2 regions of the Companilactobacillus miaonis genome follow, and region 1 is predicted to be linked to the other one. Evidence: riboswitches for the same ligand, from Rfam matches in the RefSeq annotation. Region 1 holds a riboswitch; the other holds the start of a gene.
What was found. Region 1 has a riboswitch for lysine ahead of lysA (diaminopimelate decarboxylase). Riboswitches for the same ligand answer to the same signal wherever they lie in the genome.
Positions count from the first base shown of each region.

Region 2: another riboswitch for lysine. It lies ahead of U8521_RS05795 (amino acid permease); the one in region 1 lies ahead of lysA (diaminopimelate decarboxylase).

Region 1 is NZ_JAYKTX010000003.1:2,041-14,355, forward strand. Features, by position in the region: gene U8521_RS02870 (aspartate kinase) at 1-788, opposite strand, end outside; lysine riboswitch at 934-1,109, shown strand; gene lysA (diaminopimelate decarboxylase) at 1,177-2,460, shown strand; gene dapD (2,3,4,5-tetrahydropyridine-2,6-dicarboxylate N-acetyltransferase) at 2,471-3,175, shown strand; gene U8521_RS02885 (N-acetyldiaminopimelate deacetylase) at 3,178-4,350, shown strand; gene dapA (4-hydroxy-tetrahydrodipicolinate synthase) at 4,335-5,204, shown strand; gene dapB (4-hydroxy-tetrahydrodipicolinate reductase) at 5,215-5,988, shown strand; gene U8521_RS02900 (aminotransferase class I/II-fold pyridoxal phosphate-dependent enzyme) at 6,068-7,258, shown strand; gene U8521_RS02905 (aspartate-semialdehyde dehydrogenase) at 7,277-8,335, shown strand; gene U8521_RS02910 (hypothetical protein) at 8,684-9,991, shown strand; gene nrdD (anaerobic ribonucleoside-triphosphate reductase) at 10,240-12,315, shown strand, end outside.
Region 2 is NZ_JAYKTX010000005.1:153,288-165,602, forward strand. Features, by position in the region: gene U8521_RS05775 (FAD:protein FMN transferase) at 1-843, opposite strand, end outside; gene U8521_RS12755 (DUF1829 domain-containing protein) at 1,185-1,472, shown strand; tRNA gene U8521_RS05780 (tRNA-Thr) at 1,648-1,720, opposite strand; tRNA gene U8521_RS05785 (tRNA-Asn) at 1,810-1,882, opposite strand; gene serS (serine--tRNA ligase) at 1,947-3,236, opposite strand; gene U8521_RS05795 (amino acid permease) at 3,523-4,971, opposite strand; lysine riboswitch at 5,201-5,373, opposite strand; gene U8521_RS05800 (helix-turn-helix domain-containing protein) at 5,467-6,981, shown strand; gene U8521_RS05805 (hypothetical protein) at 7,105-9,417, opposite strand; gene U8521_RS05810 (DUF916 domain-containing protein) at 9,557-10,654, opposite strand; gene U8521_RS05815 (WxL protein peptidoglycan domain-containing protein) at 10,659-11,648, opposite strand; gene U8521_RS05820 (DUF3324 domain-containing protein) at 11,745-12,315, opposite strand, start outside.

The DNA.
Region 1 (12,315 bases):
ATCGCCTCGTCTTGAAAAACTGAAAAACCGGCATATGATAACTCACGCATTTCTCGATAAGACATTTTTTTGATAGCTTGTGGGTGTGCCACGATTTTATTATTGGCGACATAAATTGCGTCAACATCAGTGAAATTTTCGTATAGATCTGCATTTAGACCACGACTTAAAATTGCACCTGTGATATCAGATCCACCTCTAGAGAAAGTATAGATCGAACCATCTTTGCTGTAACCAAAGAAACCAGGAAAAACTAATCGAGAGTCTTTTGGTAAATCGAGGCGACTCAAATTTAAATATGTCTCAGGAGCAATATCGGCGTCATTTGGTTGACCTTTTACAACAATACCGGCAGCTTTTGGATTGATAAAAATGGCTTTGATGCCTTGAGAATTTAAAACATCAGTTAACAACATGGCATTCAAGTATTCACCGTGAGCCTTAAAGACAGCCATTAAATGTTCATCATCGGAAAAATCAGTCGTAGCTAATTTTTCTAATTTATCGTTTAAATGAGAGGTTACTGAGTCATCAAGTTTGAAGTGGTCAGCGATTTCTTGGTAGCGTGACATGATTTCTGAAACGATTGGCTGATAATCTTTTTTATTTAAAACGGACTGAGCATATTCAATTAATAAATCAGTTACTTTAATGTCGCCACTGAAACGTTTCCCCGGTGCCGAAGTTACAATTACTTTTCGTTCAAAATCATCGTCAATTATTTTAATTACTTTTTCGAATTGATCGCCTGTGGCAAGAGAACTACCACCAAATTTGATGACCTTCATACAATACACCCCTAAAAATTAAATAGTTTTTAATGATGAGTGTATCATTTTTGGAACTTATGACAAGAAAAAAGTTAATAAAGTTAGAAAAAATGATTAATTTTTAATATTGCTTGACGAATAATGAGTGTTGTTATAATCTTAATATCAATAAAGAGGTCGCAATTGACATCAGTAAATGGATGAGCTACTGCAATAGCGTTGATTTCATTGAAAGGGAAAATTGCCGAAGTGTTAGATTTTGCAGAATCTAATGAACTGGGGCGTATTAATAAGAGGATACGAACTGTCGCAGTGATTGCTGCGTTGAGCTTATAACAATTTGTGTGGACTGGGTCTCTTTGTTATTGGCAAAGAGATCTTTTTTTATTCTAAAGGAGTTTTGAATATGATTATTGATGAATTGCAAAGTAATAATGGTCACTTGATGATAGGTGGAGTCGACAGTACCGTTTTAGCAAAGAAGTATGGCACGCCACTGTATGTTTTTGATGTTGAGAAAATTAGAAAACAGATTAGAAGTTTTAAAACTGCTTTTGAAAAAAATCAATTGAAATATCAAATTAGTTACGCCAGTAAAGCTTTTGCGGTTAAAGCAATTTATCAGGTCATGAAACAAGAAGATGTTCATGTTGATGTCGTTTCTGGTGGCGAATTGTATACGGCACTGCAAGCTGGTTTTCCAAGTGAAAAGATTAGTTTTCACGGTAATAACAAGTCAGCGGATGAATTAAAGATGGCCGTGGAAAATCATGTCGGTGTGATTATCTTAGATAACTTCTTAGAGATTTCCTTGCTCAGTCAAATTTTACACACAACTAATCAAAAAATTAACGTCATGTTACGTTTGACTCCGGGAATTTCAGCTCACACTCACAAGTATGACCAAACTGGACAGACTGATAGTAAATTTGGTTTTGATGTTGAATCTGGTCAAGCTAAACGTGCTTTGAAACTAGTTTTAGCTGATCCAAATATGAAAATGATTGGGATTCATGCACATATTGGTTCACAGATTTTTGGAACACAAGGTTTTGTTATGTTAGCGAAAAAGATGATTGAGATCGCCAAAAGTTTTCAAACTGAATTAAATTATTGGCCCGATGTTATTAATTTGGGTGGAGGTTTTGGTATCAGCTATACCGAAGACGATGATCCGATCACTGCAGAAACATTTATCTCACAAATTAGTGATGAATTAAAAAATGATTGTCAAAATGTTCCCGAAATTTGGATTGAACCAGGACGTTCAATCGTTGGACCAGCCGGATATACTTTGTATTCTATTGGATCACGTAAGGATATTCCTAATTTAACCTCTTATCTATCAGTTGATGGTGGCATGGGAGATAATATCAGACCGGCTTTGTATCAAGCTAAATATGAAGCTGTCGTGGCCAATAAGATGGATCAGCCAAATCAAGAAAGAGTGCATATTGCTGGTAAATATTGTGAATCAGGTGATATCTTGATTGAGAATCTAGCAGTGCCTAAGACTAAACCAGGTGACATCTTAGCAGTTTTAGATACAGGTGCTTATGGATATTCGATGGCAATGAATTACAACCGAAATCCGAGACCGGCAGTTGTTTTTGTAGAAAATGGCAAGGACAAGTTAGTAGTAAAAAGAGAAACTTATGCGGATTTAATTAAATTAGATGGTGACTATTAAGGAGTAGCTTATGACAAAGATGGGTGCAGAAGAAATTATTAATTATATAGGAAACGCTAAGAAAATTACGCCAGTAAAAGTATATTTACAAGCAGATATTAGTGGTATTGAATTTCCTCAAGCAGTTAGTGTATTTCACAGCAATGATTTAGCAATTTTAATTGGTGATTATCAAGTTATTCTACCAATTTTACGAACACATAATTTAACAAACTACTATGTCGAAACAATAGCTCAAAATTCAGCGGTTCCGATGCTAGATATTAAAGGAATTGATGCGCGAATCGAACCAGGTGCAATTATTCGTGATCAAGTTTCGATTGGACATAACGCCGTTATAATGATGGGAGCGATTATTAATATCGGTGCAGAAATTGGTGATCGATCAATGATTGATATGGGAGCTGTTTTAGGTGGCCGAGCTATCGTCGGAAAAGATTCTCATATTGGAGCAAATGCTGTTTTAGCAGGTGTTATTGAACCAGCTTCGGCACGACCAGTTAGAATTGGTGATCACGTAATCGTCGGAGCAAATGCTGTTGTTTTGGAAGGCGTTCAAGTTGGTAATGGAGCTGTTATCGGAGCGGGAGCTGTTGTTACTAAAGACGTCGCAGAAAATGAAGTTGTTGCGGGTATTCCTGCAAAACAATTAAAAATTAAAGATCAAAAAACGACTGATAAAACAAAACTTGAAAGTAATTTAAGGAAGTTGTAAAGATGGTCTTATCAAGTGATAAATTAATTCGAATCAGACGACAGTTGCATCAGATTCCAGAACTAGCGATGAACGAGTTTCAAACGAATGATTATTTGCTACAAGTCATCAATAGCTTTTCGCAACAATATTTAGAAATTGGCAGCATACCTGATTTGCCTACGGCCATATTGGTACGAGTCAATGGTAGTAGTCCTAAACGCAACATTGGTTATCGGTGCGACATGGACGCTTTGCCCGTCGATGAAGATAATGGTTTAAGTTACGCTTCGAAACATCCACATGTTATGCATGCTTGTGGACATGATATTCATATGACAGTAGCTTTAGGAATTTTAAATTATTTCAGTGAGAATCAACCAATCGATAATTTGATATTTTTCTTTCAACCAGCTGAAGAGAGTCAAAGCGGTGGGAAAGTTGCTTATGATAGAAATGCTTTTTCAGGACGCTTTCGTGTAGATGAATTTTATGGACTGCATGATAATGCCCAGTTACCAGCAGGCGTTATAGGATGTCGTAACGGTACCTTATTTGCCGGTACAACCGAAGTCAATATTATTATTACTGGTAAGAGTGGCCATGCAGCTTATCCTCATTTAGCAAATGATAGTATCGTTATCGCAGCAAACTTTATCCAGCAAGTACAGACAATTGTGTCACGCAATATCGATCCCACTAAATGCGGTGTGATTACTTTCGGTAAGATTGATGGTGGTGTGATTAGAAATGTAATTGCCGGTTCAACGCGCTTGGAAGGTACGATACGTGGTTTAACACAACCAATGATTGAATTTATTCGTCAACGAATTACTGAAATCGCTAGTGGATTACAAAAATCATTTAATTGCCAGATTACGGTCGAATTTAATCAAGGTGGTTATTTTCCGGTTGAAAATAATCCAAGATTGACTAAGATCTTTATTGATTTTATGAAAAACGATCCTAAAGTCACTTTTCAAGAAACCGAGCCAAAAATGACGGGCGAAGATTTTGGCTACTTGTTAAATAAGATTCCAGGAACGATGTTTTGGTTAGGCGTCGACAGTCCAGGAGCCTTACATTCAGCTGAGTTTTTACCTAAAGAGTCTGCAATTGACAAAGGAATTGCAGCGATGACTAGCTTTTTGAAATATAGGATGAAATTGGAGGATAAAAAATGTTCAATGATGTAGATTTAATGACGGCGATAATTACTCCGTTTGATCAAGCACAAAAAATTGATTATCCAGCTCTGAAAAAGTTGACGGAACACTTACTCGCAACAGGCACGAAGGGTTTTGTCATTGGCGGTACGACAGGAGAGACACCAACTTTGACAGAAGCTGAAAAACTAGAATTGTATCGGAAATTTGTTGAAATAGTCGATGGTAGAGTGCCAATTATTGCTGGAGCCGGTAGTAACAATACTCAACAGACGATTGATTTTATTAACAAGTTGGCTCAGATTTCAGGAATTGATATGGCTTTGGTCGTAGTACCTTATTACAACAAGCCTAATCAACGTGGCATGAAGGCTCACTTTGAAACAATTGCTAAGAATTCCCCCTTACCAATTATGATCTACAATATTCCAGGTCGAACCGGAGTCTTGATGGAAAAGGAAACTGTCGTTGAATTATCTCAAAATCCAAATATTCAAGGAATCAAACAGTGTAATACGATGGAAGATTTGGAATACATCGTTGAACATACTCCAGCTGATTTTAATGTTTACAGTGGTGAAGATGCCCAAGCACTTTTTGCAAAAGTAATTGGTGCAAATGGAGTCGTGTCAGTAGCTTCACACATTTATGGAAATGAAATGTCGAAGATGTACAGCCTTTTGGATCAAGGAAATTATCAAGAGGCAGGGGCAATCCAACGTCAATTGACACCTAAGATGGCAGCTTTGTTCATGTATCCTTCACCTTCACCAGTTAAAGCAGCTTTGAATAAATTAGGTTATCAAGTTGGTGGCTGTCGTTTGCCAATTGTATCTTTGAATGATGAAGAAAAAGCTATTTTATTTGAAAAACTAGGATTATAGGAGGATTTAGATGATAAAAGTAATTGTTTCTGGTTTCAATGGATCAATGGGACAAAAGGCCGTTAAGATGGTCAATTCAAATGACGATTTACAATTAGTTGCAGGTTTTAATCCAGTAGTTAAAGAGCTAGATCCAGCAAAATATGGGTTAGCTAAGGAAGTAAAAATTTTTAATCGGTTAGATGATATTGATGTTGCAGCTGATATTTGGATCGATTTCTCAATCCCTAGTGCTGTTTATGAAAATACTAAGTTTGCAATTGAACACGGTATTCGTCCAGTAATTGGAACTAGTGGAATGTCTGAAGAACAGACGCAACAGTTAAAAAAATTAGCCGATAGTAAAAATCTTGGTGGGATCATTGCCTCAAACTTTGGTTTATCAGCAGTTTTGATGATGAAATTTGCGCAGGTAGCTGCTAAGTACTTTGATGAATCAGAAATTGTCGAAAAGCATCATGAAGATAAAATCGATGCACCATCTGGAACAGCTTTGAATACTGCTCGCTTGATTTATGAAGCTCGAGGACATGATCAAGTTCAGCACAGTAATAACGACCCAATGCAGACGCGTGGTGGCGATTATCATGGAACGAAGATTCATGCTTTGCGTCTACCTGGATTTGTCGCCGATGAGGAAGTTATTTTTGGTGGAACCGGTGAAACTTTAACAATTTCTCAGAGTACGACGGATCGAGAATCATTTATGACTGGAGTTAAATTAGCTATTCATGAAGTGATAAAACAAGATCATTTAGTGATTGGACTAGAGAAAATTATTTAGAAATAATTACATTAAAACTAATTAAATGAGTCTGATTTATTATAGAATTAAATTAATATAATTTAAGGAGTGTAATAGAATGCCAGAATTAGATTCAACTGTAAAGAATGTTGTAAATGAGACGCTTGATCCAATGGGTCGTTCCCAAATCAGAATTTTTGCAGAAAAATTTGCTAAGATTCCTGGAATCATCAAAATGACTCTAGGTGAGCCTGACTTCAATGTTCCTGAACATGTTAAAGCCGCCGCAATTGAAAGTATAAAGGATAATGATTCACATTATTCTGACCAAAAAGGAATTCTTGGTTTACGTGAAGCCATTTCCAATTATTTAAGTCAACGTTTTGATATTCACTATGATCCAGAAACGGAAGTCGTAGTAACGATTGGTGCTACCGAAGCTATTTTAGATTCTTTAGCTGCCATTATTAATCCGGGTGACAAGGTATTGATTCCGACACCAACTTTTGCTTTGTACATTCCAATTGTCAAAGTACTAGGTGGAATTCCAGTTCAAATCAACACTACAGACGATGGTTTTCGTTTGACTGGTGAACGCCTTCAAGAAGTTATTGATGAGGAGGGAGCTGATAAGGTTAAAGCTTTGATGCTCAATTTCCCAGGTAACCCAACAGGCTTTGTTTATTCAAAGGAGCAACTGGAAGAAATTGTTGATGTAGTTAAAGATAAAAATATGTTTGTCGTTTCAGATGAAATCTATGCTGAATTGACTTATGGACGAAAACATATTTCATTGGCAAAATTAATGCCAGGAAAGACGATTTTGATTAATGGGTTATCGAAATCACACGCAATGACAGGTTACCGGATCGGTTATGTCGTTGGACCAAAAGATTTCATTACAAACGCAGCAAAGATGCATGCCTTTGCTGTCACTGCACCTTCTAATCCAGCTCAATATGCGGCTAAAGAAGCGTTGACTAATGGAATTGATGATCCAGTTGCAATGCGCGATATTTATCAAAAGCGCCGAGACTACATTGTTGAGCAATTAAATGACATCGGCTATAAAACACTTTTGCCAGAGGGAGCTTTTTATACTTTCTCAAAGATTCCAGAAGAGTTTCATTTAACAGCTATTGAATTTGCCAATAAGTTAGCAACTGAAGGCAAAGTTGGTGTCACGCCAGGTGTTGCTTTCGGTGAAGGCGGCGAAGGTCATTTCAGAATGTCCTACGCTTGTTCAATGGATGATATTAAAGAAGCCATGAAACGTTTAAGAGCTTTTACTGAACAATTAAAAAATTGATTTAAGGGATGAAATAATATGAGTGATGGATATACAGTAGCAATTTTAGGTGCCACAGGTGCCGTGGGAACGCGTTTAATTCAACAATTGGAACAATCAACGATTCCAGTAAGTAAAGTTAAATTATTAGCGTCATTTCGTTCAGCCGGGAAAGTTTTACAATTCAAAGGTCAAGATGTGACCGTTGAAGAAGCTAAGCCAGAATCCTTCGATGGTGTCGATATTGTTTTAGCTTCAGCAGGTGGTTCAGTTTCAAAGAAATTCTTGCCTGAAGCTGTCAAACGAGGCGCAGTTTGTGTCGATAACACTAGTGCTTTTCGAATGGAAGAGTCAGTTCCTTTAGTTGTTCCTGAAGTCAATGAGGCAGCGTTATACAACCATCACGGTATTATTGCCAACCCTAACTGTTCAACGATTCAAATGATGGTCGCACTAGAACCGATTAGAAAAGCTTTTGGTTTGAAACAAATTATCGTTTCAACTTATCAAGCTGCAAGTGGTGCAGGTCAGAGTGCTCTAAACGAGCTATATTCCGAAGCAAAAGATTACCTAGATGGTAAAGATATGCAAGCTAATATTTTCCCAACTAAGGGAGATAAAAAACACTATCCACTAGCCTTTAATTTGTTGCCACAAATTGATGTCTTAGAGGACAATTTATATTCACATGAAGAGTGGAAGATGATTCATGAAACTAAGAAAATCATGCTTGGCGACATGAATTCACCAAAAATCAAAGTTACTGCAACTTGTGTCAGAGTTCCAGTTCCCATCAGCCATGGTGAATCGATCTATATTGAAGTAGAAGACAAGTCAGCTACAACTGAACAAATTCAAGACTTGATCAGAAAAGCTCCAGGAGCTGTTTTGCAAGACGATCCCAAGAATCAAGTTTATCCACAACCTATTAATGCAGTTGGCAAGCGTGAAACATTTGTTGGTCGGATTCGTCCAGATTTGGAAAACCAAGGTGCTTTCAATATGTGGGTCGTTTCCGACAATCTACTAAAAGGTGCAGCTTGGAATACGGTTCAAATTGCGGAGTGCTTAGTAGCAGACGGCTTGGTTCATAATTAGAGTTTGTTGCTCCGGACTGAATAACGGATCTATGTTTTATCTGCTTTCCGTTTATTTAGGAATAATAGTTCTATTTGAAATAAAAGAAACAAAATTTAAAACAAACTAAAAAAATAACATCTATTCTTTAATAGTACGCAATTGGTTGTTAAGTAATCATACGCATATTGAGAATAGATGCTATTTTATTTTCAGAATTGATTGAGATAAATATTAATAGATACTATCTTGTGCGGAAAACGGCAATGCAAAAAGAAAACTGCTGTATTTTAAACCTTGTTCCATTTTTTTTGCGTGATTTCTGTTAGAATATTCAGAGACAAAAAAATTTTCAAGGTGAGAATAAAAATGAAGCGAATAACGAATGTTTTCAACGAAGGTGCCTTAGACTTATTGGCAAATGCCGGAGTCGCGATACCGTATTTCTTCTGTTTGACTTTGTACAATCAAAATAAGAGTGTCTTTGTATATGCTTTACCATTTTTAATGCTGTATACTTTTCGGGCTTTAGGGATGTTGATGACTACTTTTATCACATTGCCAGCTTCGACCATGTTAGCAATGTCGAGCTTTTTTGGCGTTATAGGTTCGTTATGTATCTTGGGAGCAGGCAATCCTGTCTTTGGTATTATCGGTGGAATCCTTTTAGGATTAGCATCTAGTTGGATTTGGCCTTATTATTTGACGGTGCGTTCTCGAGGTAAAATGGATAAAGAGTTTAAATTCAATCGGATGCATTTGTTATCAGTTGTTTTGACATTAATTCTGTTGCTCGTGGTTGAATTGATTGCGACAAAGACAAAATTATTGAGTTTATCTTTTGTTTTGCTAGCGTTCCTATTTTTTGCAGCGATGGTTGGCGGTATGACGATCACTCATCGTCTGACGTTCTACCAAGGGATTGAGACGAAACAAAAATTCAGAGTTAATTCTTTATTTAGTTTGATTGTTTTGGCCAGTTTAGTGATGATGGTCTTTATTATTCGTTATTCTAGACTCCAAGCAGTTTCCAAGACTTTTGATTTAGTGATTGGTGTCGCTGCTATTTTGCTATTTTTATTCTTGGCTTATTATCAGATTGATATTCATAAGAAGATTTTTCCAGTTAGTTTGGTTGCTATCAATCGTGGTGTTGTGATGAACTTTGTCATGTTGTATGCAGTATTTGACAGTACAGTTCGTTTTGGTTTCAATTCTTTGATGCTGATTTATGCAATTTATTTAATTGGTTTTGAATTAGGCCCAGTTATTTTGAAAAAGTATCAGTCTTTACGCTATCCATTGTTACTATTAGGCTTGTTGTTGACGCTGATCAATTTCACATACTTTATAGGTTTATTCCTATGTGCAGTCTTCGTAGGGACAGATAATCGAATTTTGAATGATACTTTATACAGTCACCCGGACTTAGATTCTGAAAGAGCATTTTTGATTAAATATCAATTGTCTTGTGTTGGGAATGTTTCTCAACAATTAGTCTATATGACGACAATTTATTTCATTAGTTATTTTACTAATATCAATGCTTTAGGATTCTTTAACAATTTGAGTGATGGGCCAACGAATGGTGTTTTGTATGCTGTTCATATTTTTATTACTGCAGTAGTTTTCATTTATGCTGCCGTGACATTTTATTTTGCCCGCGAAAAAGAATAGGCATTACAACGTTACGTATTTTTTGATTTTAATATTTTTACACAAAATAAACAGTTGCTCCGTCGATAGGGTAACGCCGATTTGTGAAAAATCAGAATGATGATTTTTCTAAAGTTACAAATTGACTACTATATATAGTATATGTGTGTTATATAGCACAATATATTGTATTTGGTAGTCTTATTTTTTTATAAAAATCTCTGTATACTATGACTGATAAAAATTATTTTGAAATGGTGGGAAAATAAATGGAAACGGTCTTAAATCAGTTAAAAACAATCCCAGTTGAAAAAAGAGATGGTACTCAAACTGATTTTTATAGTTATAAGATTGATTTTATTTTAGATAAATTAGAACTGACAAAAAATTCAAAGCAGACTTTAGAAGAAGTGCTAGTTTCTAAATTTCATAATAACGATTTAATAAAAACTAGTGAACTTCATCAGGTTATCTTTGAACAATTGTCAAAAGAATCACAGACTGCGGCTGATAAATATCAAACGTACTATTTGGCAGATCAAGCTCGTTTTAAAGATGCGACCAATGTGCAATTAAATATTGAAAAATTGTTTGATCGTAATGAGCAAGTAGTTCATGAAAATGCAAATAAGGATAGTAATATTTTTAATACGCAACGTGATTTAGAGGCTGGTGTGGCTAGTCGAGCTATGGGATTAAAAATGTTGCCTAATTTAGTTGCGAAAGCTCATCTACGTGGTGATATTCATTGGCATGATTTGGATTATTCGCCGGTGACACCAGAAACTAATTGTTGCTTGATTGATTTTGATGAAATGTTGAGTAATGGTTTTAAAATCGGTAATGCTTGGGTAGCTTCACCTAAATCGATTCAGACGGCGACGGCACAGATGTCACAGATCATTGCTAATGTTGCTTCATTACAATATGGAGGATGTTCAGCTAATCGAATCGATCAATTATTGGCTCCTTATGCGCAAATGAATTACCGGAAACATCTAGCTGATGCAAAGAAATGGATCATAGCTGAGAAACAAGTTGAGTTTGCTAAAGAAAAAACTAAAAAAGATATCTATGATGCTATGCAAGCTTTAGAATATGAGATCAATACTCTGTATTCTTCGCAAGGGCAGACACCGTTTACGACGATTAATTTTGGCTTAGGAACTAGTTGGATCGAACGACAAATTCAAAAATCAATTTTACAAATTAGAATTAAAGGCTTGGGGAAAGAACATCGGACAGCAATTTTTCCTAAATTAACGTTTACAGTTAAACGCGGTTTAAATTTGAATCCCAATGATCCAAATTATGATATTAAAGAATTAGCTTTAGAGTGTTCAACTAAAAGAATGTATCCCGATTTATTGATGTACGACAAAATCAAAGAAATTACTGGCAGTTTTAAAACGCCGATGGGATGTCGGTCATTTTTACAAGGTTGGAAAGATGAGAATGGGCGTGAAGTCAATTCCGGTCGCATGAATTTAGGCGTTGTAACGGTCAATTTACCTCGTATTGCTTTAGAAGCTCAAGGCGATATGGAATTATTTTGGGAAATTTTTGAAGAGAAGATGAATATTTGTCATCACGCTTTGGAGTATCGAATCGAAAGGACTAAACAAGCTAAGCCTGAGAATGCGCCATTATTATATATGTATGGTGCTTTTGGAAAACGTCTGAAAAAAGATGATTCGGTCGATGAATTGTTTAAAAATGAACGAGCCACAGTTTCGTTAGGTTACATTGGTTTGTATGAAGTTTGCACAGTCTTTTTTGGTGATCACTGGGAAAACAATCAGACGGCACATGATTTTGCCGAAAAAATTACTAAAGCTTTGCATGATAAATGTCAAATGTGGGCTAAAACTAGTGGCTATCACTACAGTCTGTATTCCACGCCGGCTGAATCGTTGACAGATACTTTTTGTCGTGATGATTTAGAGAAATTCGGTGCAATTCCTGACGTTACGCAAAAAGAATACTACACTAATAGTTTTCACTATGATGTTAGAAAGCATCCAAACCCATTTGAAAAATTGACTTTTGAAGAAGTTTTTCCTAAATATGCTTCGGGTGGTTTCATTCATTATTGCGAATATCCTAATTTGCGCCAAAATCCTAAAGCTTTGGAGGCTGTTTGGGATTGGGCCTATGATCATGTGGGTTATTTAGGGACCAATACTTCGATTGATCAATGTTTCAAGTGTGGTTTCAAAGGTGAATTCAATGCGACTGCTAGAGGTTTTGTCTGTCCTAGTTGTGGAAATCATGATCCTCAATTTTGTGATGTGGTAAAAAGAACTTGTGGATACCTGGGCAATCCTCAGCAACGACCAATGATT
Region 2 (12,315 bases), on a different contig from region 1:
TTTTTCAATCAATTTGGAACCGTTTTCTATACCTTGGTAAAATCCAATTGTCGACCAGATTTCACCGTCGATTGATAAATCACTAACAATCGTTACACTAGCCAAATTATTTTTTATCGGATAACCAGTCTTTGAATCAAACATGTGATGATACTCATGTCCATCAATCACCAATTTGCGCTCATAAATCCCTGAAGTACCAATTGATTTAGCAGAAGTATGCAATACTCCCAGCGACACATTTCGTTCTCTGATCGGATTTTGAATCCCAATGTTCCACATCCCATCCGGATGTTGGCTGTTACCAACTAACAAGACGTTGCCACCGAGATCAATAATGCCAGAAGTTACGCCCATTTTAAGCCACAATTCTTTGATTTTATCGGCGATATATCCTTTAGCAATTCCACCAAGATCAATTTCCATCCCTGGGTCGTCTAAATAAACTGAATGTTTCTCATCATCCAAAACAATTCGCTCGGGATCAATAATTTCTAAACGTTGTTTGATATCATCATCACTAGGTTTATTGGCACCTTTAAAACCAATTTTCCACAATTTGACCAGTGGACCAATTGCTACATTGAAACCCAAGTGCTTACGACTGACCAAAACAGCCCGTTTAACCAATTGATAAGTATCCTCAGGCACGACTACTGGTGCAACTCCAGCATTGTGATTGATTGACATAACTTCAGAAATATCTCGATTTACAGTTAATTTATTTTCAAAATTTTGAATCAATTTATATCCAGCGTCTAATTCCTTGGCACCAGCGGGTTTTGCCACTGTTAAATTGATTGTTGTACCTAATCCATGGTAAGTCTTGTTGATCAAACCCATAATTATCCCTCAATTCGCTTTACTACAATCTTCACAATTATAACCATAACACCCAAAAAAATTTGAGCAAATAAAAAAAGGAGAAACACAAAAATGTGCCTCTCCTTTGGGAGTTTTTATCAATTCATTATCTAATATGATTATTATATAATAAATGTAACGAAAGTGTGTTAAATTGGCTTAACAAACTTGTTACAATTTATGTTACAAAATAGTATTACTTCTATTGTTTTATTGGTGAATAGATGCCGTACTCCGAACTAGATTCCAGTTTTATTTTTTATCCCAAATACTTCAAAATTTAAATAGACATAATTCTCTTACTTATTTAATAAGCAAAAATACAACTTTTTGATTTTTCAATCCCACAACTTGGCGGTAAAAAAAAGTTAGTCAACATTATTACACAACCAAATAGAATTGATTTTTCTAAGCTTTTCGTAATTGATGCAAAACTCAGCTCATCAATAGTCGAAAATGCTAGTTTTTTTGCTGTTTTAAATGATTCTAAAAAAATAAATAATTACGATGAAATAAAATATATCTTTGAAAGTGAGAAAGAAATTAATATAACTCCAATTTTGATGTCTGATAATGATAAGTTCAAAAAATTATTAACAAATAAATAAAAATTAACAATGTTTTCTTCAAACTGTTCGCGATTAATGAACAGTTTTTTTTATCGCGCAAAATCTGCGCAAAGTACTTTGCATATTTATGAAATTTTGGCAAAAATAAAAATAGCTAAATCCGCTTATATCAACGAATCTAGCTATTTTTGAAATGTTTTGAAATTGTTACATATGCCGTGTGCAGGAGTCGAACCTGTGACCGCCGGTTTACGATACCGATGCTCTACCAACTGAGCTAACACGGCAAAAAATGGAAATCCTAAAAAAAATACATCTAATTCTAATGAACTAGATGTAAATATTGAAGACACCTAGGATTTCCTAAGTATTATAACTCCGGATGTCAGACTCGAACTGACGACACCCTGATTAACAGTCAGATGCTCTACCAACTGAGCTAATCCGGAATAATTCAATAGCTCTTTAACAGAACTATTAAATTCTATCAATCTATCAAGATTGAGTCAATACTTATTTGGCATTTTCTTTAGTAATTTTTGTTACGCCACCCATGTATGGTACCAAAACGTCAGGAATTGTTACTGAACCGTCTTCATTTTGATAATTTTCAAGGATTGCAGCTACGGTACGACCAGCAGCAAGTCCTGAACCGTTCAATGTGTGAGCAAGTCTTGTCTTTCCATTTTCGTCACGATATCTGATATGAGCACGACGAGCTTGGAAGTCTAGACAGTTTGAACAACTTGAAACTTCACGATACTTGTCTTGAGCAGGCATCCAAACTTCAAGGTCATAAGTCTTAGCTGAACTGAAACTTGCATCCCCACTTGATAATACGATTACGTGATATGGAAGGCCTAGTTGCTTCAAAATGTTTTCAGCATTAGCAGTCAATTTTTCCAATTCGTTGTATGATTCTTCAGGCTTTGTGACCTTAACCATTTCAACCTTGTTAAATTGGTGCATCCGGATCAAACCACGAGTATCACGACCAGCAGAACCAGCTTCTGAACGGAAACATGGTGTTAGTGCTGTAACGTATTTAGGCAAGTCTTTTTCGTCCAAAATCTTGTCAGCAAAGTAGTTTGTCAAAGGAACTTCAGCTGTAGGGATCAAAGTCAATGGGTTTTCATCAACCATAACCGTATAAACATCTTCAGTAAACTTAGGGAATTGACTAGTACCAAACATGGCACCGTTATTTACTAAGTATGGAGGGATTACTTCGGTATAACCCTCTTTTTGGTGTTGATCGAGCATGAAGTTATAAACCGCACGTTCTAGTCTTGCACCCATTCCGATGTAATAAACAAAACGACTACCAGCAACTTTAGTAGCTTGTTCAAAGTCTAAGATGCCTAGTTCTTCACCAATATCCCAGTGATGTCTTGGCTTAAAGTTTTCCTTAGGAACTGCACCGACTTTTCTAATTTCCACGTTAGTACTTTCATCAGGGCCAACTGGAACAGAGTCGTCAGGAATATTTGGCAAACGAACCAGAATATAGTTCATCTTACCTTCAGTATCTTCAAGGTCAGCGTCTAATTTCTTAATGTCACTACCAACTTGTTTCATAGCAGCGATTTCTTCACTAGCATCTTCTTTGTTACGTTTCTTAGTAGCGATTCCTTGAGAAACAGTATTTCTCTTTTCCTTCAAAGTTTCACTCTTAACTAGTAGTTCACGACGTTTAGTATCGTAACCTAATAGTTCGTCGATTTCTTCACTTGTAACACCACGTGAAGCTAATTTATTTTTGATCCAGTCAGGATCTTTTCTGATTAGCTTGATATCTAACATACATTTTCTCCTTTTTTTACGCAAGAATACAAAAAAAGTCGACTCATCTCTCCAAAGAGGGACGAATCGACTTATTCGCGGTACCACCCAGTTTCAGTGTAAACCTAATACACTGCACTTTCAGACTTTATCGGATCAACCCGAACGGCATTACCCGTTGCCAGAATGCTGGAATAAAGACCTTAATGATTTTCACCGACCATCATCTCTCTGAAAGGTTTATGAGTAGGCACTCTCTTAGCGTTATATTTACATTAATAATAAGTTAAACGAATCTAAATTACAACTAGTAATGGTTATGTTTTTTCTCGTGAGCCACATCAATATCTTCTAACTTCAAGAACTTTGTCTTGTAACGAATCTTGTAGTAAGCCCAGCAGACGAATAAAATAATCAACCCACTGTAACTGATCAAGAGACGACCAACATTGAAGTTGACCATTGAGCGAACGTCTTGACCCAAGATGATAATGATACCCAAAATAATCGCAAGAATTGGACCGAATGGGAACCACTTAGCCCTGTAACGAAGATCCTCCAACTTGTAACCCTTAGCTAGATAAGCTTTTCTGAAACGATAATGAGAAAAGGCAATTCCTAACCAAGCAATGAATCCCGTCAAACCACTGGCCGCAACTAGTAGTTCGTAGAATGAGTCACCGTAAAAACTCGTGAAAAGTGCAATCGCACCGATCAGGGCTGTCAAAAGTAGTGAGAAAACAGGCACACCACGACCGTTAGTTCTAGCAAAAGCCTTCGGAGCCATCCCCTGTTTACTCATCGACCACAGCATACGACTCGCTGCATAAAGTCCTGAGTTAGCTGCGGAGATAACTGAAGTTAAGATAACGGCGTTCATTACCCCTGCAGCTAACGGGATTCCGACTTTCTTAAAGACGATCGTAAACGGACTGATTGCAATGTCGCCAGCCCCTGACCCGAGCAAATTAGGGCTAGTGTAAGGAATTAAGGCACCAATCACGGCAATTGACAAGATGTAGAATAAAAGAATCCGCCAAAACACTTGCTTGATAGCCTTGGGAATACTCTTTTCCGGTGTAGCGGATTCACCAGCGGTAATCCCAATCAATTCAGTTCCTTGAAACGAGAACCCGGCAACAACGAAGACACTTAGTATAGCCGGTATTCCACCGACAAATGGAGCCTTTTTGTAAGTATAATTAGTTAGACCAACAAAATGTTGATTACCCAAAATACCTAAAATACTTAATACTCCGACGATCAAGAACACGATTACAGTAATAACTTTAATTGATGAAAGCCAGTATTCCGTTTCACCAAAAGAACTAACCGAAATAAAATTAATTATTAACAACAAAATCATAAAAGTTAAACTGATTTTCCATGAAGTCCAACTTGGGAACCAGTATTTCACAACTAACGATATTGTCGACAAATCGACCGCTAACGTGATAGCCCAATTGAACCAGTAATTCCAACCTAGAGCAAAACCAAAGGCTGGATCGATAAATTTAGTTGCGTAGGTAGCGAATGAACCAGAGACTGGCATGTAAGTAGCCATCTCACCCAAACTAGTCATTAAGAAATAGACCATGATACCAATAGCCACATAAGCTATCAGAGCTCCTCCAGGTCCAGCAGTTGAGATTGAAGAACCACTGGCAACAAACAAACCAGTTCCAATCGAACCACCTAACGCAATCATTGATAGATGACGAGTCTTAAGCGAACGACTCACATCATTATTTTCCATCTTTCATTCCCCTTTATTTTAGGATATAAAAAAATCCTTATTATCAGAGGAACTACTGACAATAAGGATTTGTAATTATCCCAATAATCAATAGCTCAACGTAGAGAGCGGAGAATGGCGCTTAGATTCCGAGCATTTGCCTAACTTTGTGAATTACACGCCGGTTTTGCGTGTGATTTACAAAGTGTAGCAAAGCACAGGAATCTGCCATTCGTAGCTCGTTTTCAAGAAGAAAACCAGCACTACACTCAAAACGACAGTCCATTACCTCTTAAGTAATAGCCCAATCAACTTACCAAGAAGGGATAAAATGATTTCGGCAACTTTCCCTTTTATGTCTTTTCAATGTACCCTCATGTACTCCAAAACATGACTAATAAAAATTGCGCCTCTATCTGATTACAAAATATTATAAATAAATGTTAAGATAGTAGCAAGTAGTGTTTCCTATATTTATTAATCTTAATAATTTAACATTGCCGGGGGAAAACAAACATGTTGGAGCAAATTTTCTTAGTTAAGCAAGACGTAGAGAAATATCGAATGCTTACAGTCATTAAATCGTTACCTCCTCGTGAAGTAAATTTGAGTAATATTAGTAGTAGATTACAATTTACATACCAAAAAACATATAACATTTTCCAAGCATTGCTCGAAGACTTTATTGAAGTTGCCCCTGATATCGACTCATCAGACACAAAAATCGAATCGATTGACTTTAGTAAAATTTCCATCGACACGTACCGTCTATACTTAGTTAAGAACCCGGTAGTTTTTCAAGCTTTCAATTATGGCTTGACCAGTACGAACCCATCGTTTGAGAGTTTCAGTAATGATCATTTCACCAGTAAGTCTACCCTCAATCGTCGTATGTCGAAGTTCAGAGCATTTCTCAAAAATTTTGGTCTAAAAATTTCTAATTCTACCCTAGAAATCAAAGGTAACGAAAAAAATATCCGGTGGATGGCATATTACGTCTACTGGTATACTTACCATGCTCAAGAATGGCCATTCTCTTTGATTCAAGAGAATTCTATCGACCAAATCATCGACAAAGCTGGAATCAAGTTCGACAATCCGATCGTCCACTTCCAGCTTAAATATTTTCTAGCTATTTCTCGAATCCGTTTGATAAAACGTAATTACATCGAAGAACTACCTTACTACAACGTAGTTTTCGAAAATCAAAATTTGGGTGAAGACATTTTAACTCATGAGGAGTATCCGATTGTTCCCTTGGACGCTTTGATCAATGAAAATAAATTGATCAATCTATTTAGAAAGACAGCTTTCCAACCTAGTGACACGGCTTTCGTCCAGCCTATCAATCAGAATACTCGTATCAACCCTAAATTCTATGCACTCGTTTATCACTTTATAGATTTCTTGAAAGAACATTATCACGATGATATGTCGGTCTATCACAACCAAAAAACTTTGAAACATATCATGACCTACGTGACGCGTGATATTGTATTCTATTACATCATGGCACCATACTCGATAATGCATTTGGATACAATGTACGCCGAGGGTAATGAACAAAACTTTACTGACTTATACAAAGACGTTTATACTTTCTTTTCCAATGTTGACCAAAATGAGTTTCCGGGAATTTACAATGCGGCTGAACTAATTTCAAAAGATTTATATCAAGTTTTGCCAAGTTACATTTCAACTATTAGACAAGAAGATATTATCAAAGTTAAAGTCTTAATCGATCCAGGTAATCAAGCGGCTGAGGTCGTTTTGAGAAATATTCGTACCTTGGGCTTCGTCGAAGTAGTACCAAGTAATGTTTTCGATGATGTGGATGTTCTGATCACATCGCTTGATGTTTTGCCTTTGGACATCGAAAAGAAGAAGTACCCTGAGAATTTGAAAGTTATTTCCTGGGATATTTCTTCAACTCGACCAGATTATATTTGGTTATTGATTCAATTGAATCAGATTTACGTTAAGAAACTTAAAGAAAAAAAAGATAGTAACAAGAAGAAAAAGGCACTTTAGTTCTATTTTGGTGTGGTATGCCGTCTTCCATAGGAATTACAATTCTATTCTGAATAGGATTTAAAATATAAATTAAAAAATAGCATCTATTCGAGATTTTGATCTTGAATAGGTGCTATTTTTCTAAATTGAATTAATCGCTGTCCAATTGATGGTGCCTGAATAGGTTCCGGCGGAATCTATTTTATCTACATCATTGGATAACAATAACCCGCTGTTGTTGTCCCAGTTTGAAGCGATGTCGTCGGTTGTTTTTGTCGTGTACGACTTATTGTCTTGGGCAACTACTTTGGCATCGTCGGTCAATATGATTGGCTTGCTGGTATCTGTCTGTTTATAAATCAAGTTTCCGTAAAATGGTTGCGTGCCCTTGTATAAACCAGTGGTCGAGGCGCTTAATTTCCACGGCTCTTTTAAACTGGTTACTGTCAAATTGAAATCGCTCTTGCGGTACAAAATTGTGTTGGCAGTCTTGTAGTTAACGTCTTGAAATTGCAATGTTGGTGTCACTTCGAGGTCCAAATATTTATTAACAACATTTTTGCCGTCAATCACAAATTTTGGTGTACTTGTTGTTTCAATCGCATTCGAACCACTGAAACTGGCCGGTTCTGGATCAACGGTGATTGGTGAATCGGTTTGATTATCAGCGGTGCCATTGACGATAATATCAGCACTTGTATAGCCATTGGTATCGCTCTTATTACCAAGATTATTTGCCAAAGTGTATTTCCAACTACCGCTGCTTAAATCGGCAACTTTGGCAATCGTTGCAGGTGTGCTATCGCCATTACTATTGTGGTACGTGATCGTAGCAGAATTGTAATCGACATCACTAGGTAAATTGAGTTTAGCGACAATATCTTGCCAGTCTTCACACGATTCATCAGCATCCCAAGTCAAGTGATAGTCGAAAGCTAAATTGTCATTATTATAGACTTTGTTATCACTCGACGAATCTGTGATGGCCTTGTTATTATCCGATTTATCATAGAGGGTCGTATCAATATCAGCGGTAGCAAGAGCTGGCATCGACTCAAAGATAGCTAATTTACTGTAACTATCGTCATTAGTGCCGTTACTACCAGTCAAACCCCAGTAAACTTTATTATCCGTTAAAGTTCCAAATTGACTTACATCAACTGGAATGGTTTCCGTAATTTCGTTGTAGTCACTACCTTGACCGTTATTGATCGTGCCATCGGGGAATTTATCGTTAAATTTATATTGAATTGTAGCAGGACTTGTATCTGTCTTTGGATTCCAAGTGAAGGTCAAATGGTGCCAATAGAGGGGATTTCCTTCTGCATCTTCACCATCAACCAAGTTGGCATTTTGGGCACCAACTTGGAAGGTTGAAAGTGCTTTACCTTTTTTATTTAAATTGATTAATGACCAAGGATTAGAAGTATCAGTACTTGGTTTGAAGGCATCATCATTTCTCAAATCATCCAGATTTAAAGTCTTATAAGTTGAAGCATTAGCTGGATAACTGAAATAAATTGTTCCGTATGGATTGGCTGAATTTCCCATTCTCAAGGGATGCTCACCTAAATTACTACTACTCAAAAGTAAATCACGTTCAGGATAATCACTTGGTGCTGCATACGTATCATGAGCCGTATCAAAACTTCCCAAGGTGAATTCCTTATGTCTGTTAGCGATAAGTCCCAATCCTGGGTAGTAATTTGACCCATACCCCACAATTTGTGGAACTCTAACTGTTGAAATCAAACTATTTGATTGAGCTTCAAAATTCAAGGACATACTATTTTGAATTGCCATTGAAGCCGCATTTTCAGGCGAATTAATTGTTGAATTTGTAGAAGTATCATCAGAATATTTATTAGTTATTAAATTTTTCGTTTGATTAGTCTGTGATTGATCGTAGCCCATGACACCGAGTCCTTGATAAGAAGCACCCATGGCACTTTCACCACGATTATCATTTTGTAAAACTAAAGAGATTCCCTCACCATTTTTGGTAGGATCATCTCCATCAGCTGAACCAAAGTATAGCCAAACTGAAACCGTCTGTTTTTTGGAAATATCAATGTAATTTTGACTGTCACGTTTAGACCATGCAGCCCCGACTTGCGCCGTTTTGACTACTGTTTCATTACTGCCGCTACCATATGTAACCGGATTAGTTTCACCACCAGTAGCAAGCCGTAAAACTTTACCATCAGACGTTGTGTCACCCTTGGCATCAACAATTTCCGATGAATTAATCTTAAAAGGATAAGCTATTGAGTCTTCATTATCGTTAAGTTCAAATTGTCCAACCGTAAAATACTTGGAAATTGATAGTCCATTTGGTGCGCTTTTGACGACATCAGAAATGTCATCCGCGGCGACTATTTGTGGATTGAAAAATATTCCGCTTAGCAAAACAAAGCAGGCAAGTATTATCGTAAATTTTGCACTACTTTTCATTCAATCACCCCTAATACAAATTTATTATAGGACGATTAAATGAAATATTCTTATCAAATTACAATAAAATTTATTTAAATAAACAAAAATATTCTATCCAAATCCACTTTCAATTTGAATAGAATATTTAACATAAAATTTATTTCTTATGACGTTCCGAACGAGTCTTACCTGAACGGGATGTTTTATCGTTCTTCTTTGTTACAACACGACCACGTTCTCTTGGTCCATCACCATTGTCATTCTTTTGTGAATAGTATAAGTACATCCACACAGCTACAGCGATTAGAATCAAGATTCCGACAATAATACCGATCCACTGTTTATTGTTGGATTGTTGCTTTGGTTGTGTAGCACTTTTGACAGCGTCGACTTGCTTTTGTTGGATCGTAATCGAACGGTCAAAGGACTTTTCAAAGCCAGAATCATTCTTCAAAGTCAAATGGGCTTTATAAGTTCCTGCACTTAGGTCCTTAATCGGAATAAAGTAGTTGAATTGCGAATTAGGAGCGATTTGCAGGTTTTCTTGATTATAGTTAATAGTTTTATCGCCATGCTTGATTTTGGCCGTCAAGGTCACTTTATTGATGTTTATCGGTGCCGTATTATCCAATAAATAGGAAATCCCAGTTGATCCAGCAACAGCTCTTGGAGCAGCTGAAGTTAGATGCATCTCGGGCATCACACCATCATCTTTGGAGCGCAAAACTACCCCTTTGACATAGCGAACCTGATTCTTGATATTGATATTCTTTGACTTCGTTGGGCTAACTGAAGCAGTCGTTGTGATACCACCTAAAATAATTCCTGAATACTCTGAACTCGGTGATTTAACTTTGAATTCGACGGTCTTATTCTCACCAGTATCTAGTTCAACGACTTGTTTTCTCTTGCCATCAACTAAAGAAGTCAACGAAGGGAGCTTGGATTTGTACAATTTGGCATTGTATTTATCATAGCCGATCACCCCAGAATCCGCCGTATAGGCATTGTTGATTTCAGCAGTTACCTTGATTGGTTTACTACCAGTATTAGCAATCAACACTTTTAAAATTTGTTCCTTATTGGGGGTGATTTTCAAGTCAAAGAACGACTCATCTTTGTTAATTTGATTATCTGGCAAAATTGCTTGGATCGCGTACGATTTGTCGGGGGCGGCCTTCACCGTGGTTGCTGGCAAAAGAACCGTCAAGACAAGCAACATTGCTGCAAAAAATATACTTAATCTTTTTTTCATAGTTTTAACTCCTACCTGAGTACCAAATGGCCCAGAAAATCAGAAAAATCAACGATACGAGGACGCAGACAATCAAGATGTAAGTAGTGGTCTTATTGTAGATCAAGCCCTTACAACGCGAATTTATGTCGTTAGCTTGCTCCTGGGTGATCGTGTAGGTCTTCTTAAACGTCCACGTCGCCTTACCACTACGAGCCGCACCTTTGACAACATACTTACCAGCTTTAATTGGCGTTTGGTTTTGGTCAAAATCGACTGGGATCTTAGAGTTTGGCGCCACCTTACCGTAAGTTAAATCAGCGGTCATTTTGTCTGGTCCAAGGTTAAATCGATCTAACCAACTCTTGCGCTTAACTGTCATATGGACGATGACGTTCTTCATCTGACCAGGTTCTTTGTTTTGTAAATTGATAATAATATGTGGCTTTTTGTCAATCACGTCAAGTGCCAAGTTGTGCAAAGTTACCACACCACCGACAGCTTTGTTATCACCAGTGATCCAAACCGGTACATTGGCATTGCCTTTAGCACCATTTTTAGCCGTGTCATAGACATTAAAGCCACCCATGATCAAGCCGTCGATTTTTTCATCTGGCAATTTAATTTTAAAAGTCACATCTTTAGTTTTATTAGGAAGTAAGGTAATCGTCTTTGCCTTCGTCATCTTTGAAAAAGCATGTTTCAAACCAAATTCGCCTTCACGGACCTTGTCAGTATAGACAATTTTTCCGTCCATTGAAGTAGTCGCATTAGTTGGCTCGATTCGAAGCTGCAATCTATTGATACTAAAATTACCAATCGAAATAGTAACTGTTCGTTCATCACCAGGTTTTCCGACAATTTCAAAGCGATCAGTTACATCGGTTGTATCATCTTCAATTAACGGAGTAACAGTTACGCCGTTAATTTCTGCTTTAACCAAAGTTGTGCTGTTTATCAAACATAAAAAAGCAAAGAATATCATTGATAGAAAATAGATTATTTTTTTTCTCATTGATTTGCCCCTGATAATTTCTTCACCTCTAATGATACTAAAAAAGCTGCCCCAAGTGTGGGAACAGCTTCATATTTAATTATTTATCAATAATTATTAACGACGACGGCGTCTTGTAGGTTGACCACCATTTCCACCATTGTTGTTCTTCTTATTATTTCTCTTACCAAGGTAAATACCTAATCCTAGAATAATTGCTAGAGCAAGAATTCCAAGTAAAATGTATAGCCATAAGTAATTTGGTTTGACACCAGCTAATTTATTGTACTTAGCAGCATCGTTGTTTGTGATAGTAAAGTCTTTGTTTAGAACCCAACTCTTGATACCACCAGCCGTCTCATATGTTAATTTCAAGTGATAATCGCCAGATTGTAAGGTCTTCTTACCCCATGAAATTGGTAAATTATAATTCGTCGTTGGTGCAATACTTTGAGAACTATACACTTGAGTTATTTTAAAACTCTTATCACCATTCTTAGTAACTATTGCTTTAGCGGACAAAGGACCTGTATAGGAGTTAGTGGAATTATGGATGTTTGCTTCAACACCTTGATTTTTACCTTTAGCAGAAGTCGTCAATGAAGGTTTAACCGTTCTTATAGAATACTTAGCTTCATCATTTTCTGCCCCTTTTTGATGAATTTGAATAGGAATAGAATAACTAAAC